2 regions of the Actinomyces acetigenes genome follow, and region 2 is predicted to be linked to the other one. Evidence: riboswitches for the same ligand, from Rfam matches in the RefSeq annotation. Region 2 holds a riboswitch; the other holds the start of a gene.
What was found. A riboswitch is a leader RNA that binds a small molecule or an ion and turns the genes downstream of it on or off. The one in region 2 is predicted to bind ZMP and ZTP.
Positions count from the first base shown of each region.

Region 1: linked by a shared signal. The riboswitch ahead of glyA (serine hydroxymethyltransferase) and the one ahead of purH (bifunctional phosphoribosylaminoimidazolecarboxamide formyltransferase/IMP cyclohydrolase) in region 2 are both predicted to bind ZMP and ZTP.

Region 1 covers NZ_JASPFC010000014.1:64,921-68,318, forward strand. Annotated here, with positions in the region: gene RIV14_RS07445 (bifunctional methylenetetrahydrofolate dehydrogenase/methenyltetrahydrofolate cyclohydrolase) at 1-149, opposite strand, end outside; gene glyA (serine hydroxymethyltransferase) at 146-1,456, opposite strand; ZMP/ZTP riboswitch at 1,522-1,607, opposite strand; gene RIV14_RS07455 (CobW family GTP-binding protein) at 1,711-2,916, opposite strand; gene rpmB (50S ribosomal protein L28) at 2,972-3,211, shown strand; gene rpmG (50S ribosomal protein L33) at 3,208-3,381, shown strand; gene rpsN (30S ribosomal protein S14) at 3,381-3,398, shown strand, end outside.
Region 2 covers NZ_JASPFC010000012.1:63,738-67,135, reverse strand. Annotated here, with positions in the region: gene RIV14_RS06635 (hypothetical protein) at 1-1,544, opposite strand, end outside; ZMP/ZTP riboswitch at 1,692-1,781, shown strand; gene purH (bifunctional phosphoribosylaminoimidazolecarboxamide formyltransferase/IMP cyclohydrolase) at 1,807-3,398, shown strand, end outside.

The DNA.
Region 1 (3,398 bases), on a different contig from region 2:
GGGTCCTCCCCCACCAGGACCGTGCCCAGGCCGGGGGTGACTCCGCGCTCGCGCAGCGCCGCGACGCGTTCCTTGAGCTCGGCCTTGAGGGCGGCGGCCGTGGCCTTGCCGTCCAGGACCTGGGCCGCCCCGCTCCAGGGTGCCCTCACTGGTCCAGCCCCGGGTAGAGGGGGAAGGCGTCGGTCAGGGCGCGCACGCGGCCGCGCAAGGTCGCCAGGGTCTCGTCGTCGGCGGTGCCGGCGGCGCCGTGGACGAGGGTGGCGGCGATGATGTCGGCGACCTCGGTGAACTCGGCGTCACCGAAGCCGCGGGTGGCCAGGGCGGGGGTGCCGATGCGCAGGCCGGAGGTGACGCGCGGAGGACGCGGGTCGAAGGGGACGGCGTTGCGGTTGACCGTGATGCCGGCGGTGTGCAGGAGGTCCTCGGCCTGCTGGCCGTCCAGGGAGGAGTCGCGCAGGTCCACCAGCACCAGGTGGACATCGGTGCCACCGGTGACCAGGCTGACACCTGCTGCCTTAACGTCGTCGGCCCCCAGGCGCTCGGCGATGATGGCGGCGCCGCGCACGGTGCGCTCCTGGCGCTCGCGGAACTCCTCGGTGCCGGCGATCTTCATGGCCACGGCCTTGGCGGCGATGACGTGCATGAGGGGGCCGCCCTGCTGGCCGGGGAAGACGGCGGAGTTGAGCTTCTTGCCCCACTGCTCGGCGCGGCTGGACAGGAGCATGCCGGAGCGGGGGCCGCCCAGGGTCTTGTGGACGGTGGTGGACACGACGTCGGCGTGCGGGACGGGGTTGGGGTGCAGGCCGGCGGCGACAAGCCCGGCGAAGTGGGCCATGTCCACCCACAGGGTGGCGCCGACCTCGTCGGCGATGGAGCGGAAGGCGGCGAAGTCGAGGTGGCGGGGGTAGGCGGACCAGCCGGCGATGATGACCGTGGGGCGCTCGCGCAGGGCGGCCTCGCGCACCTGGTCCATCTCGATGCGCATGGTGGTCTCGTCCACGCCGTAGGCGGTGGCGTTGTAGTTCTTGCCGGAGAAGTTGATCTTCATGCCGTGGGTGAGGTGGCCGCCGTGAGCCAGGGACAGGCCCAGGAGGGTGTCGCCGGGGGTGGCCAGGGCGTGGAGGACGGCGGCGTTGGCCTGGGCCCCGGAGTGGGGCTGGACGTTGGCCCACTCGGCGTCGAAGACGGCCTTGGCGCGCTCGATGGCCAGGGACTCGGCGACGTCGACGACCTCGCAGCCGCCGTAGTAGCGGCGCCCCGGGTAGCCTTCCGCGTACTTGTTGGTCAGGACCGAGCCCTGACACTCCAGGACGGCCCGGGGAACGAAGTTCTCCGAGGCGATCATCTCCAGGGTCTCGCGCTGGCGGGCGAGCTCACCGGTGAGGACCTCGGCGATGTCCGGGTCGAGCTCGGCCAGCGGCTGGTTCAGGGACGGGGTGACGGCTTGCGCGGTCATGTCTCTCCTCAGGTGTGGGGCGCACGCTGCGCCGTGGCAGGCGGCTGTGCGCGCACTGGTGGGCGATCCGTGGCCCAGGCGGGCGACCCCGGAGTCGTGTTCGTGCCGCTCCCCGGTGGTGATCCACCCGGCGCCAGTCGCGACGGGGACACCCTACCGCGCCGGGGCGCAGCCACGCCGCCCCTACCGCCCAGTGCTGCCCAGTGCCGCCCTGCGCCGCCTTGGGGCGGGGCTCGCGCCGCAACCGTGGGTGCTCAGCCCTCCTGGTCGGCCTGGCCGAACCAGTCGCCCAGGCCGTCGTCGGCGCCGATCCAGGCCAGGGCCTGGGCCATCTCCTCGGGGCGCAGGAGGATCCGGGCGAAGGCGCGGCGCACCTGCTCGCGCATCTCCTCGTCTCCGACGCCGGTGACCACGAGGTGGCAGCGGGGCTCGCCGGCCGCGTCGTCGCCGGTGCCGGAGACGGCGGCCGGGACCTCCGCCCAGGTTCCGGCGTCGCCGACGCTCACGGCGCCTCCGGCGACCTCCCAGGTGCAGACCCGGCCGGGGCGGCTGGGCAGCCAGAAGCAGCCGCGAGCGCACAGGCCCTGACCGGCGAGCTCCACGACCAGGGAGCGCAGGCGCTCGGGGTGGAAGGGCAGAGTGGCGCTGAGGTCGAGGGTCCACACGCCGTGCTCGTCGGGGCCGCCCCAGGCGCTGGTGGTGGCGGGGTGGATGCGGCTTAAGGAGGCGGCGACGTCGTGGGTGAGGGTGGTGAGGGTCTCCAGGAGGGGTGCGTCGAGCCCCGGGAGCAGGAGGGCGTCGTGGGGGCGCAGGTGCTCGATGAGGTCGGCCCCGGCGGGGTCCTCATCGCGCCCCAGGGCCAGGACGACGTCGGCGTAGCCGAGGTTGGTCAGGTGGACGGCGCCCGTGCAGCGACAGTCGCCGGGGAAGGCGCTCAGCAGGCGGTGCTCGAGGAGCTCGTCCAGGGCGGTCGTGGCGTCCAGGACGTGAGCGGCTCCGGCCAGTCTCACGCCGGTACCGGCAAGCTCCTCGGCCAGGCCGGGCAAGAGGTGGGCGAGCTCGATGGCCGCAGGCAGGAGGATGACCGTGGTGCCGCCCGGCTCCTGGACGGCACGGTCCTGGGCGACGGCGGCCAGGACCTCCCGCAGGGAGCAGGTGGGGCAGGTGAAGGGCATGGGGACGTCGAGCCTGACCGGTTCGTCGTCGAAGCCCTCGGCCGAGCTGTGGCTGACGAGCCGGACCAGGTCGTCGCCGGCGTCGCCGCTCCCGGACTCCTCGTCGCCGCCGAAGTGGAGCCCGGCGCGGATGACGACGGCGTCCTGGCCGGCCAGGGCGAGGTCGACCAGGTCCAGCAGGGCGGGGTCGACGGCGCCGATGACGGCCAGAGTGTGCCGGCCGTCGGCCGGGGAGCCGAGGATGTCAGCGACGTTGCCGGCAAAGTCATCCGAGGGATCGGTCACGAGGTCCTCCAGCAGAGTTGACGAAACTGAGAATCATTCTTATATCATGCTCGTCATGACCACTTACTGCCAAGTCACGGGGGCCCGGCCGGTCTTCGGCCGATCCGTCTCCCACTCCCACAAGCGCACGCCCCGGCGCTGGGATCCCAACCTGCAGCGCAAGCGCTACTGGGTGCCGTCCCTGGGGCGCACCGTGCGCCTGACGGTGTCCGCCAAGGGCATCCGCACGATCGACAAGCTGGGCATTGACGTCGTCGTGGCGCAGATGCTCGCCCGGGGGGAGAAGCTGTCATGAGCGGAGCCAGGGGGAAGGACCTGCGGCCGATCATCAAGATGGTCTCCACCGCGGGGACGGGCCACACCTACGTGACCCGCAAGAGCCGCCGCAACACCCCTGACCGGCTGGTGCTGCGCAAGTTCGATCCGGTGGTGCGCCGGCACGTGGAGTACAAGGAGTCACGCTGATGGCCAAGAAGTCCAAG
Region 2 (3,398 bases):
CCCAGCGTCAGGACGAGGGACAGGCTCACGGCCACCGCCGCCAGCACACCGATCGCGTAGAGGAGCCCCTGGCTGCCGCTCAGGTCGCTCCACCACTGGGAGAACAGGCGAGGCAGGGCGGAGAGGAACAGGTCGTCCTCGGTCTCCTTGAGCTCGGGGGCGAGCTGCCAGACGGTACGCACCTCGTACATGCAGCACAGAAGGAACAGCACGACGCTGACCACCAGGATCCCCAGGCGGAAGCCCTGGCGGGCATTCGGCTCAGCGCCCGGCGTCGTGGCCTCCATGGCGTCGGCCCGCACGCCGCGCACCTGCTCGGCCGTGGCCCGCCCCGCCCGCATGGCGTAGAGGCGTCCCTGGCGCAGGTCCCCGTAGGCGCCCCAGGTGACCGCCAGGTCGCCCCAGGTGAAGTTCGCCAGAGCCACCACCGAGACGATGAGGGCGCGCACGAAGGGCGGCGCCTCGGTGAGATTGGGGTAGCGGGGAGCCGGCGCCCCGGCCACCGTCCAGCCGTGCACGCCCGCGTAGGCGCGGCGGTGGGCGTCCAGAAGCAGGCAGGCGGCCATGAGGATGACGGACAGGGGGATGGCGCTCAGGCCACCGCCGTTGACCCTCCACAGGAACATGAGCAGCGCCGGGAAGCCGCCGCCGGAGTCGCTCTGCCCGAGCTGCTGGGCGATCCTGGCGATGTAGGTGGCGTGGTCACTCACCGACTGCAGGATGACCACTGCCGGCAGGATCCAGGCCACGATCCGCAGCCACACGAGGTTCTTAGCCCCTTCGAAGGCCGGCGAGTCCTTGAGGCGCCACAGCGTGATCGCCAGCGCCACCGCCATCGTGATGTTCGCGGTGCTCACCTGGTTGCTGACGGCCAGGACGTTGCTGCTCTCCTGGGTCATCGACCCCGAGGTCCACGGGTTGAAGGAGAAGGGCAGGCGCCCGTTGCCCAGGACCGAGGAGAGCAGGCTGCTCTCCTCAAGGGCCCGGATGCCGTCATTGAGGGCCGTCAGGCCGGCCCCGGCCGCGAAACCCAGCAGGGCCCAGTCGGAGGCCGCCAGGCGGCGCATCCGCCCCGGCGCCAGGAAGACCACAAGCACCAGGGGCACCAGCGGGCTGAGAACCTCCAACGCAATGGTCAGGGCGATACTCATCCCGTTACCCATGACGGACAGTCCCGCGCGGGTGCGCACCGAGCTCATGATCATGGACACGATGAGCGACCAGGCGGCGCCGACGCCGTACATGAGCAGCACCGAGCGCCAGCTGATGGTGCGTGTGCGCGCCAGGAGGGCCACCACCATGAGGCACACGGCCATGAAGGCCGCCGGGACGGCGGCGTAGGCCAGCCGTGGCACCATCACCAGGGCGGCGATGAGCAGCACGATCATGAGGGCGTAGGCTCCACGCACCACCAGGTTCAGGGCGCTGGATAATCCCGGGTGGCGGCTCCACCAGCGCCGGTAGGCGGAGGCGGCCTCCTGCCACCGCTCCGGGGGAGTGCTCCGATATGCCGGTGTTGCTGCGATGTTGATGGGCGCAGTCATGCTGTGGACTGTATGCCGTCTCTCAAGCCACCTGCAAGGAAACGGGCCGTTCGGTTGGATGGTTCGCCGGAAGCGACATGGAAAATGTCAGGGCAGGAAGAGGGTGCGCTCCTTCCCGGTGCCGTCGTGGCCACCACCGGATAGGATGGGACTGGCTGCGACTGGCGAGGGTGGGGCACCACCGGGGAGTGGCCGAGGCCGTCCATGAACGGGACGTCGCCCGCCTGGGCGTCCCGCTTCCCCACGCCGCACCAGGAGCACCATGCCCTCGTCAACGTCCTCGTCAACGTCCCCGTCGTCGTCCCAGTCCTCGCAGTCCACGAGTCAGGCGGTCCCCACCGCCCACGTCCCCACCGAGGGCCTCATCAGCCCCGACCGCGTCCCCGTGCGCCGCGCCCTCGTCTCCGTCTACGACAAGACCGGTCTCGTCCCGCTCGCCCGCGCCCTGGCCGACGCCGGCGTCGAGATCGTCTCCACCGGCTCCACCGCCGCCACCATCGCCGCCGCGGGCCTGACCGTCACCCCGGTGGAGGAGGTCACCGGCTTCCCCGAGTGCCTCGAGGGCCGGGTCAAGACCCTCCACCCGGCCGTCCACGCCGGCATCCTCGCTGACCGCCGCAAGCCCGACCACCTCGACCAGCTGGTCACCCTGGGCGTGGCCCCCATCGACCTGGTCGTCGTCAACCTCTACCCCTTCACCGACACCGTCGCCTCCGGCGCCCCCTTCGACGCCTGCGTCGAGCAGATCGACATCGGCGGCCCCACCATGGTGCGCGCCGCCGCCAAGAACCACCCCGCCGTCGCCGTGGTCACGAGCCCCGGCCGGTACGACGACGTCGCAGCCGCCGTGCGAGAAGGCGGCTTTACCCTGGCCGACCGCCGCCGCCTGGCCGCCGAGGCCTTCGCCCACACCGCCGCCTACGACGCGGCCGTGGCGACCTGGATGGCCGGCCAGATCGAGACCGACGACGTCGCCGACGCCACGGACTTGGCCGATGCGGCCGGGGCCGACTCGCGCGGGCCGGCCGCGCCGCCGGCTTACGTCGGCGTCGGCTACGAGCGCCTGGCGAGCCTGCGCTACGGGGAGAACCCCCACCAGCGGGCCGCCGTCTACCGCACCGCCGGGGCGAGCGGGGGAGTGGCCGGCGCCCGCCAGCTCCACGGTAAGGCCATGAGCTACAACAACTACACCGACACCGACGCCGCCGTGCGCGCCGCCTACGACCACGGCCAGGCCGTCACGGTCGCCGTCGTCAAGCACGCCAACCCCTGCGGCATCGCCGTCTCGGCCGCCGGTGACGTCGCCGAGGCCCACCGCAAGGCCCACGCCTGCGACCCGGTCTCGGCATACGGCGGCGTCATCGCCACCAACGCCATCGTCACCGCCGAGATGGCCCGTCAGATCAAGCCGATCTTCACTGAGGTCGTCGCCGCCCCCGCCTTCGAGGACGAGGCCGTGGAGATCCTGTCCACCAAGAAGAACCTCCGCCTGCTCCTCGTCGAGGCCCCCCAGCGCGAGGGCTACGAGATCAAGCAGGTCACGGGAGGCGCCGTCATCCAGGAACGCGACGTCCTGGACGCCGCCGGTGACGACCCCTCGGCCTGGACCCTGGCCGCAGGACCGGCCGCCGACGACGCGCTCCTGGCCGATCTGGCCTTCGCCTGGCGCTCGGTGCGCGCCGTGCGCTCCAACGCCGTCCTCCTGGCCCATGACGGCGCCACCGTCGGCGTGGGCATGGGGCAGGTCAACCGCGTCGACTCCTGCAAGCTGGCCGTCGAGCGCGCCAACACCCTGGGGGCCCGCTCCACCGGCGACGCCGCCAACGGCTCCCAGAAGGAGAAGGGCGCTGTCGG